One region of the Mesorhizobium quangtriensis genome, then DNA from elsewhere that is predicted to be linked to it. Evidence: predicted binding sites of a transcription regulator. Region 1 holds the regulator's gene; each other region holds the start of a gene.
What was found. The regulator PhoB, encoded in region 1, activates phosphate uptake and scavenging genes when phosphate is short. The targets are predictions, from matches to a motif close to TGTCATNNANCTGTCAT.
Positions count from the first base shown of each region.

Region 1 (3,271 bases):
TGGCGCGCAACAAGACCGATCTCGAGGAGATCGTGGTGACCAGCCTCAAGAAGGCGTCGCTGTTCGAGGAAGTGAAGGATCGCCTGCACGAAGTCGGCACCGGCCTTTCCGGCGGCCAGCAGCAGCGGCTGTGCATCGCGCGCACCATCGCGGTGTCGCCGGAAGTGATCCTGATGGACGAGCCTTGCTCGGCCCTCGACCCGATCGCCACGGCCAAGGTCGAGGAACTGATCGACGAGCTCAGGGAGAACTACACGATCGTGATCGTGACGCACTCCATGCAGCAGGCCGCGCGCGTTTCGCAGCGTACCGCGTTCTTCCATCTCGGCGTGCTGGTCGAGGAAGGCCCGACCGACCTGATCTTCACCAGCCCGAACGAGAAGCGCACCCAGGACTACATCACCGGCCGCTTCGGCTGAGCCGAACCGTCGTCGCAGAACACCCGGAACCCGAAAGGCTCCTCCCATGGGCGAACACACCGTTACCTCCTTCGACGAGGAACTCGACCACATCCAGCGGCTGGTTCGCGATATGAGCGACCTCGCTGGCTCGATGGTCGGCGATGCGATCCGCGCGCTTTTGGCTTCCGACAATGCGCTGGCGCAGCGCGTTATCTCCGACGACGTCATCATGGACGCCCGCCAGCGTGAGCTCGACGACCGCTCGATCGCGTTGATCGCGAAGCGCCAGCCCATGGCGCAGGATTTGCGCGCAGTGGTCGGCGCCATCCGCATGGCCGGCGACCTCGAACGGATTGGCGATCTCGCCAAAAACGTTGCCAAGCGGGTCAGTGCCGTCGGCCATGGCGCGACGCCGCGCAACCTCGCCTATGGCATCGAGGACATGTCGCAACTGGTGCTGGATCAGGTTCGCCGCGTCATAGATCGTTATGCCGACCGCGACGCGGAAGGCCTGCGCGCGCTACGCGCCGACGACGAGAAGGTCGACGTGAAATACACGGCGGTCTTCCGCGAGTTGCTGACCTACATGATGGAAGACCCGCGCAACATCACGGCGTGCACACATCTGCTGTTCTGCGCCAAGAATCTGGAGCGGATCGGCGACCATGTGACGAACATCGCCGAAAATGCATACTATGTGGTGACGGGCGAACAGTTGCCGGTCAATCGCCCTAAGATTGACGAGACGCAGCTCTCGGCTCTGGCGGAATAAGGCCCGGACGGCAGGAGATCGACGGATGATTGCGCCGAAGATCATGGTGGTGGAAGACGAGGAGCCGCTCGGCGTGCTCCTGCGCTACAACCTCGAAGCCGAAGGCTATCAGGTCGAGATCGTTACGCGCGGCGACGAGGCCGAGGTCAGGTTGCAGGAACATGTGCCCGACCTCCTCGTGCTCGACTGGATGATCCCCGGCATTTCCGGAATCGAACTTTGCCGTAGGCTGCGTATGCGTCCCGAAACGCAGCGCCTGCCGGTCATCATGCTGACCGCGCGCGGCGAGGAGAGCGACCGCGTGCGCGGCCTTTCCACCGGCGCGGATGACTATCTGGTCAAGCCTTTCTCGACGCCCGAATTCATGGCGCGCGTGCGGGCGCTGCTGCGCCGCGCCAAGCCGGAAGTGCTCTCGTCCGTCCTCAAGGTCGGCGACATCATGCTCGATCGTGAGGCGCACCGCGTCTATCGCAAGAAGAATGAGATCCGGCTCGGCCCGACCGAGTTCCGCCTGCTCGAATTCATGATGCGCCATCCCGGCCGTGTCTTCTCGCGCAGCCAATTGCTCGACAATGTCTGGGGCGAGACGATCTATATCGACGAGCGCACCGTGGACGTGCACGTCGGCCGCCTGCGCAAGGCCGTCAACACCGGCCGCATGCCCGACGTGATCCGCACGATCCGCGGCGCGGGTTACGCGATCCGCGAGGACTGATCGTAAGGTCCTGCCTATGCGATGTCCGCTTGCAGAAGCGGGGACGCGGGATAGCCATCGGCAAAGATCTCCTGGTCGACATAGGTCAGCGCGCGCATGGCGCAGCCCTGCCTGATCAGCGGCAACTCGTCCGGGATCGTGTCGAACGCGATCGCGTCCGAGTGCTGGCCCCCTGCCGTTTCGGCGATCGCTGCGCGGATTGCCGGCTCCAGCAGGTCGAAGGCCGCAGCACCAGCGCCGACGAAGGCGATCGGAGCCGGGTCGATCAGCGCGAACAGGCTGCCGATGCCGTAGCCGATCGCCGTGCCTGCCTTGCGATAGGCTTCGCGTTCCGGCCCCTCGGCCGCGCGTGCCCGCTCGGCCAGTTGCTTCATGTCCTCGGGCTGTACGCCGTCTTCCGGTGTCGAGAGTTCGCTCTTGCCCTGCGCGTTGCGCCAGATCGCGTAGTCGCCAGCATAGGCTTCGATGCACCCGCGGCGGCCGCAACGGCAGAGCGCCCCGTCCGGACGGTGGATAACGTGACCGAACTCGCCTCCGGAAGATCGCGTTCCGGTGAAAAGGTTTCCTTTCAGCACCAACCCCATGCCGATACCGTGCGACAGCAGGATGGCGATGAAATCGGCGCGGTAGCGCGCCGGATCGCGCCAGCGAAGCGCCACCGCCATCATGTTGCAGTCGTTCTCGACTGTCGTCGGTATGCCGAGCTTGCGCTCCAGTATCTCGGCGAAGGGTACATCCTTGTGAGGCGTTATCGGTGACCAGAGCATGGTGCGCGCGTCTGCGTCGGTGATGCCCTGTATGGCGAGCACGATGCGCAGGGGGCGGGCGCGTCCCTCCATCCCGGCCGTCAGCCGGCAAAGCATCGCCACCAGTTCGGCAATCAGGTCGTCGCGCGAGATCGTCGCCGTCGCCAGCGTGCGGCTTTCCTCGGCGATGAGACCTCCCGAATAATTGATCGTCGCCGCTGACAGCTCGTTCAGCGACAGCACGGCGACGATGACCGTCGCGGCTTCGGGATTGAGCGACAGGCCCACCTGCGGCCTGCCGCGGCGGGCGTTGGCATGTTCGCCGGCCTTTGCCTCCGCCAGGATTCCTTCGTCGATCAGATCGGCTGAAATGGCAGATATGGTGGAATGGCTAAGCCTGGTAGTAGAGGCAATTTCGGTGCGCGACGGCTGGCCGGCGCGTCGCACGGCCGCGATCACAAGCCCGCGATTGCGACGCCGCAGATCGTCATGGCGTATTCCAGCCGTCATTTGCCTGTACTCCTCCCGGCTCGCCCGATGATCGCCTGGGCCGCCGAACTATTCCCGGCAAAGCAGACATCGAGCCAGTTTGCCAAGCTCCTTCCGCCGTTCCCCAACTTGGCCTGGCGCCTCCCGA
Region 1 is NZ_JBEBMF010000002.1:1,018,756-1,022,026, reverse strand. It holds gene pstB (phosphate ABC transporter ATP-binding protein PstB) at 1-419, shown strand, start outside; gene phoU (phosphate signaling complex protein PhoU) at 466-1,173, shown strand; gene phoB (phosphate regulon transcriptional regulator PhoB) at 1,199-1,888, shown strand; gene ABMA32_RS13480 (ROK family protein) at 1,903-3,144, opposite strand.

Region 2 (3,271 bases), 360 kb from region 1:
GGACCTCGCCCGGAAAATGAGCGAGTTTGCCCAGGTCTGGGGCGCCTTCGACGACAGCCAATGGTCCTACCTTCTGTCGCAAAGGGCGAGCTTCATCGATCGTTGGCGCGCCATCCTCAACGCGCCCGAGGGCAGCGTGACGACGTCCGAGAACGTAACGCAGGCGGTCAACATGCTGATGACGGCGCTGCCCCCCGGTATGCTTGCCGGCAAGCGCGTGCTCGTCTCGGCGGATTGTTTCCCGTCCAACCATTTCCTTCTGGCGAAATTGCAGGAAAGGCTGGGATTCCGGCTACACACCGTGCCGATGCGGCAAGGCGCGTCTTGGACCGAGGACGAGGATTTCATCGCCGCATGGGATGAAGACGTTGCGGTCGCCCTGCTCACCTGGGTCTCCTCCACCACCTCCAACCGCATCGATCTTGCCGCTCTTGTTGAGCATGGTCGGCGCATGGGCAGCCTGGTCGGCGTCGACATCACCCAGGCGGCCGGCCTCATCCCCTTCGACGTGACGAATCCGGCGGTCGACTTCACCGTCTCCACAAGCCTGAAATGGATGTGCGGCACGCCCGGCGCCGGCATCCTGCACGTGACGCCAGACCTCATCATGAAATGCCAGCCGGAACTGCGCGGCTGGTTCAGCCAGCCGGATCCGTTCAGTTGGGCTCTCGACCGCTTTTCCTATGCGCCCGACGCGCGCCGTTTCGACAACGGAACTCCGGCCTGCATGGCCGCGATCGCCTCCCTGCCCGCCATGGAATGGCATGCGCGGCAGGACCATGTGGCGATCCTTGCCCAGAACAGGCGGCACACAGCCCGCATCATAGAGGCCGCGCTGGAACACGGATTGAACCTGGTGACGCCGGTTGCGGAAAGCCGCCGCGGCGGCTCGGTCATGATGAGACTTCCCGAAGGCCTTGAAGCAGCCACCGTCGTCGCTGCACTTCGGGAACAAGGTATCGCGACCGACGGCCGCGGCCGCATCCTGCGCGCATCACCGGGCGTGGTTACATCCGATGCAGGTGTCGAAGCCCTGGTGGAGGGTATGGTCCGTCACGCCAAGCATATTGGGCGAATCTCGCTCCGCCCGCAGCCCTAGGCCTCGACGAGCTTCAGCTTACTGTCAAAGACGGCAAGCACGCGCGACAGATCGTGGCCGCGCCGGAGGATGAGGCCCGTCGCCGAGGTTACGGACCAAATGCCCTGCTTTCGGGCGAGGGAGGGGTTCTTGGTGATGCTGTAGAGCGGCGTTTCGCTGGTGCGCCGGAAGACCGAGAAGACGGCTCTTTCAGGAAGGTGGTCGATGGCGTAGTCCCGCCATTCGTTTGCTGCGACCATACGCCCATAAAGCCGGAGAATCTGGTCGAGCTCTTTGCGATGGAAGGTGACCGGCATCCCAAGCCGCTCGCGTCGCGCCTCGTTCAGAGGGATCAATATTGAGGAATCGTCCCCACCCTCCGTCCCTATCGAGCGCTCCATCCCGTGACACCCTCATTGCAAATTCATGACAAATCGGAGCGTGACGTTTTCGGTGCGCAATTGCAAGCCCGGCGCGGCCCATCCGGGCAAGACCGCAACTTTAATCACACATCGGTAACAGCTTGAAACATTCTGTATCGATTGGTGATGTTGCGACACAATGCTGCCGTTTTTTATCCGCGCTGAAGCCACGATGTCCGACGACCTTGCGTGTGTTGCCTGAGACGGTTCGGTCCGGCACCGGCTCGTAAACCCCAAGCCCCCCGCCCACGGGTCTGCGTCGGATCGAACCAACCTCGGCCTTGGCAAAAGGTCGGGTGCGACGATCCCAAAATCCTGAATGACCGGTGCCAGAAGCAAGCTGGCGCCGGTCTTTCTTTTTTTACCACCACACTACGGAGAACCAGCCTCGGCCGAAATCACCGCAGCCCCCAGTATCGGGCCGGGCAGCCCTTCCTTATTGACTTTCTGCAGTAGAACGGCGCAACCACCCTGCTTGTTGACCTCGCTGCGGGGCAGTTCGAAACGCGCCGGCTTACCGTGCCACATCCCAGCAGTCTGCACGTCGGTGACCGGATTGACGTAAGTGATGATCTGCCCCTTGTTCTCGCCACGCTCGATCGTCACGGGCTGTCTTGGCGCAAAATGTACGAGGATCAGATGCGCGTCATCCTTGCCGTTGGGCGCTCCGGCGGTTTCGATGATGACACTCTCTCCGTTGCGAACGACATTGATAGGAATAGTCAGGCCTTGTCCCGTCCTTTCAAGCTCCGACAGCGCCGCCCCAACGGCTCCGCGCTTGCCGCCCTTGACGTGTACGCGGCCGTTGATGATGGCTTGCGGTGTATAGACCTCTCTTTTGCCGAAAGCCTTCCCGTAGAGTTTCTGCCGTTCCGTGCTGTCGGGCGTGGCGAGAGTGTCTTTCCAGCCAAGATAGTCCCAGTAGTCGACATGATAGCCGAGGGCCACGACGTCCCCAGTCTTGACGAGGCCGTTGAGAACGGCATCGGCCGGAGGACAGGAATTGCAGCCTTGGCTGGTGAAGAGTTCCACCACGCCGCGCGGCTTCAGGATATCGCTCGCGAAGGAAACGCCAGCGCTTAGCAGCGCCGCACATGCCGCGAGGCATAAAAACAGTCTTTTCTTCATGGCCGTCTGTACATGACGTTCCATCCCCACCGGTTCAACCGGCCTGTTTGCTTTGCGGGAATGCTTGCCAGACAGCCGGCACAAGAGGAAGTCACGTTGAGTTGAGATTTCAAGGAGAACGGCCTCCTGTCGGACAGGAGGCCGTTCTTTCAATCACTACGTTCTCAGCCTTGCTCAGGCAGCGAGGTCGCGCAGCACATATTGCAGGATGCCGCCGTTCTTGAAGTATTCGAGCTCGTCGACCGTATCGATCCGGCAGAGGATCGGGACGTTCTTCACCGTCCCGTCGGCATAGGTCACCTTCGCCGTCATCTTTTGGCGCGGCCGGATTTCTTCGAGGCCCTCGATAGTGACCGTCTCATCGCCCTTGAGGCCAAGCGTCGCCCAGGACGTCCCTTCCTCAAAGACGAACGGGACAATGCCCATGCCGACGAGGTTCGAACGATGGATGCGCTCGAAGGACTGCGCGATCACAGCACGGACCCCGAGGAGGTTGGTGCCTTTGGCCGCCCAGTCGCGCGACGAACCGTTGCCGTACTCGACACCCGCGAAGATGACCAGCGGAACGCCTTCCTTCCGGTACTCCATCGCCGCATCGTAGATCGACATCTCTTCCTTCGAAGGGTAGTGGATCGTGAAGCCA
Region 2 is NZ_JBEBMF010000002.1:1,381,639-1,384,909, reverse strand. It holds gene ABMA32_RS15350 (aminotransferase class V-fold PLP-dependent enzyme) at 1-1,099, shown strand, start outside; gene ABMA32_RS15345 (DUF2794 domain-containing protein) at 1,096-1,479, opposite strand; gene ABMA32_RS15340 (DUF1223 domain-containing protein) at 1,873-2,628, opposite strand; gene acnA (aconitate hydratase AcnA) at 2,803-3,271, opposite strand, start outside.
Region 2: ABMA32_RS15345 (DUF2794 domain-containing protein) is a predicted target of PhoB. The motif match lies at 1,494-1,510, and genes of this name have one in related genera.

Region 3 (3,271 bases), 180 kb from region 1:
AGATTGCCTTGATGATGAGCCTTGTCGTGGTGGCCGGCGCAGCGATGCAGATGCCCGTGGGGCGCCTTTCGGACAAGACGGATCGACGCTACGTGCTGGTGGGAGCATCAGCAGCCTGCGCGGCTGTCGGCGTGCTGATCTTTCTGTTCACGCCGCGCTCGGGCGCCGCCGTCATCGCCATGACGGCGGCCTATGGCGCGTTCGCCTACACGCTCTATTCGCTGGCCGTGGCGCATGCCAACGATCACGCCAAGCCGGAAGAATTCGTCAAGGTGTCGGGCGGGCTGCTTTTGCTCTACGGTTTCGGCACCATGATCGGGCCGATGGTCGGCGCGGCGCTTATGGGGGTGATGCGGCCCGAAAGCCTGTTCCTCGCAACCGCGCTCGCACATTTCCTGCTCGTCGGCTACACTATCCTGCGCATCGGCCGCCGCGCCCCTGTGCCGCTTGAGCAGCGCGAGGCGTTCAAGACCATGCCCGCCGATAAGGGCGCGACACCGGAGGCTGCGCGGCTCGATCCACGCACACCGGCGGAGGATGCCAAATAGAAGAGCGTTCACGGTGAAGAAGGGAGTTGTGATCGCTCCCGTTCTGTCCCACAAAAAGCGATGACCTTCGCCGATGCATTCCTGGCGATAGCCGACCCGAACCGGCGCCACCTTCTGGAGGAGCTTCGCCGGGGACCGAAGACGGTCAGCGAACTCGCCTCCGGCCTGCCGGTATCGCGCCCGGCCGTTTCGCAGCATCTGAAGATATTGCTCGATGCCGGACTGGTCGATGTAGAGGCACATGGCACCCGTAGGATTTATGCGGTGTCGGCAGGCGGGTTCATGAAGCTCAACATATGGCTGGACCAGTTCTGGGAAGCATGATGGAGATGACGGCGCGGTGCCGAATGGATAGGGTGCGGCAAGGTCCCTGGAGGAGGGTTGAGTTGACGATGTGCGCTGGTTCGACATTCGCCATGAAAGCCGCGCTGATCGTGGCGGCCTCGCTGCTGGCCCTGTCTGCTGCGCAAGCAGCGCCCGACTGCTCGGCCTCCGCTGCGCCGGGCGTCGACTGGACCGGGTGCTCGAAGAAGGTGATCGTCATCAGCGGCAGCGACCTGAAGGGCGCAACGCTTGTCGAGACCGATTTTACCTCCACCGACCTGCGCGACAGCAATTTGATGGCGGCCAATTTCGAAAAGGCGACGCTGGTGCGGGCGTCGCTTGCCGGTTCGCATGCTGAGGGCGCGAAGTTCGACCGCATCGAGGCCTATCGCACGAATTTCAGTGGGCTTCTCGCCAAGGGCGCCACCTTTGCCAGCGCCGAGTTGCAGCGCTCGAATTTCGCCAACGCCAATCTCGTCGACGTGGACTTCACGAAGGCCGATCTCGGCCGGGCGGATTTCACCGGAGCTGACATAACCGGCGCGAAATTCGCGCTCGCCAATCTGTCTCGCGCTGACCTCAGCAAGGCGAAGTTCACCGGCGCGCTCGACTTTGCCAACGCCTTCCTCTTCCTGACCCGCTTCGAGGGCCAGGACTTGTCGGCGGCGACCGGACTGCAGCAGTGGCAGGTCGACATGTCGTGCGGCGATGCGCAGACGAAGCTGCCGGCGGGTCTCAATGTGCCAGGGAACTGGCCCTGCGCGTTCGATTGACGCCGCAGGCCGGGATGTTCCGGAAAGATCGGCGTTAGCCGGAGAAGGCTCAGGGACAAAGTATCGCTCGGTGCGAGCGCAAGGCCTCAAAAGCCCCGCTCGAAAATCCCTAATCCGCCGCTGCACATCAGAAAAATCAAACCACCAACCGGCGGCACGATATGCGCCGCCGACGATAGATATTCGCCGCGTGTGCGACGAAGGGGCGTCAGTGTTTCGTGGGCTGCGCCCTCAGTTTCTCAATCTCGTCCTTGAGGGCCAGCTTGCGCCGCTTGAGAGCCGCGATATCGAGGTCGTCGACCGACGGATGAAGCAATGCTTCATCGATCTCACGCTCGATATCGCCGTGCTTTCGCTGCAGCTCTTCAAGATGGTTGGCAAGAGACATGATTGGTTCTCCCTTTCATGGTTTCCTCGATGCTAACCGAAACAGACGGTATCCACCGCTGGTTCCGCCTATGACGGCACGATGACAGTTTGCCACCTTACGGCTTCGGTGTCGAAGGGCTCTTGGTAGCATTCCCGTGAACGCAAAAATGTGCTATGGGCTGCCGCGCCGGTGGTGCTTGCTTCCGGAGCCCTCCGGATGGCGCTTTTCGGCGCCAGAAACCCTGCAGACGGTAGACATGTCCGACCAGGAACAGAGCGAAATTCGCCTGGAATTCGCAAAGCTCAAGCAGGAACACACGGATCTCGATGCCGCGATCAACGCAATGATGGCGGTCGGCTGTGATCCGCTGCAGATCCAGCGCATGAAGAAGAAGAAGTTGGGGCTCAAGGATCGGCTGAAGGCGTTGGAAGACAAGATCATCCCGGACATCATCGCCTGATTCGCGTTGGAGGCTGGCGCGAGCCGCGATTCCTGCGGCTGCCGTCCTTGCGAGGGCAGGCGAATTCCACTAGGGCCATTTGCGCATTGGGGCCACAGCGCCCGACGAATCGCCGGGAGACATGCCGTTGAACAGCAAGCGCGCCGACGTCGCGATCATCATGGGCAGCCAGTCCGACTGGGCGACCATGCGCCACGCGGCCGAAACCCTCTCCGCGCTCGGCATCGGCCATGACAAGAAGATCGTCTCCGCCCACCGCACGCCCGAGCGTCTCTACGATTTCGCCAAGGGGGCAAGGGACGCCGGCTACAAGGTCGTGATCGCTGGCGCCGGCGGGGCGGCACACCTACCGGGCATGACGGCGGCACTGACGCCGCTGCCGGTGTTTGGCGTGCCGGTGGAATCAAAGGCGCTTTCCGGTCAGGATTCGCTGCTCTCCATCGTGCAGATGCCGGCCGGCATTCCGGTCGGGACATTGGCGATCGGCCGCGCCGGTGCAGTCAACGCCGCGCTTTTGGCCGCGGCGGTGCTTGCGCTTCACGACGAGGCACTGGCCAAGCGGCTGGACAAGTTCCGCGCTGCGCAGACCGCGAAGGTGGCGGCAGAGCCGTCCGAGGGACAATGATCGGTCGGACCAAAACGAAACCGCTCGCTCCCGGAGCGACGATCGGCATCGTCGGCGGCGGCCAGCTTGGCCGCATGCTGGCGATGGCCGCTGCCCGGCTGGGCTACAGAACGGTCATTCTCGAACCGCAGGCCGACTGCCCGGCGGCGCAGGTCGCCAACCGGCAGATCG
Region 3 is NZ_JBEBMF010000002.1:1,197,185-1,200,455, reverse strand. It holds gene ABMA32_RS14465 (MFS transporter) at 1-548, shown strand, start outside; gene ABMA32_RS14460 (ArsR/SmtB family transcription factor) at 609-872, shown strand; gene ABMA32_RS14455 (pentapeptide repeat-containing protein) at 941-1,645, shown strand; gene ABMA32_RS14450 (YdcH family protein) at 1,854-2,033, opposite strand; gene ABMA32_RS14445 (YdcH family protein) at 2,272-2,475, shown strand; gene purE (5-(carboxyamino)imidazole ribonucleotide mutase) at 2,603-3,100, shown strand; gene ABMA32_RS14435 (5-(carboxyamino)imidazole ribonucleotide synthase) at 3,097-3,271, shown strand, end outside.
Region 3: ABMA32_RS14450 (YdcH family protein) is a predicted target of PhoB. The motif match lies at 2,104-2,120, and genes of this name have one in related genera.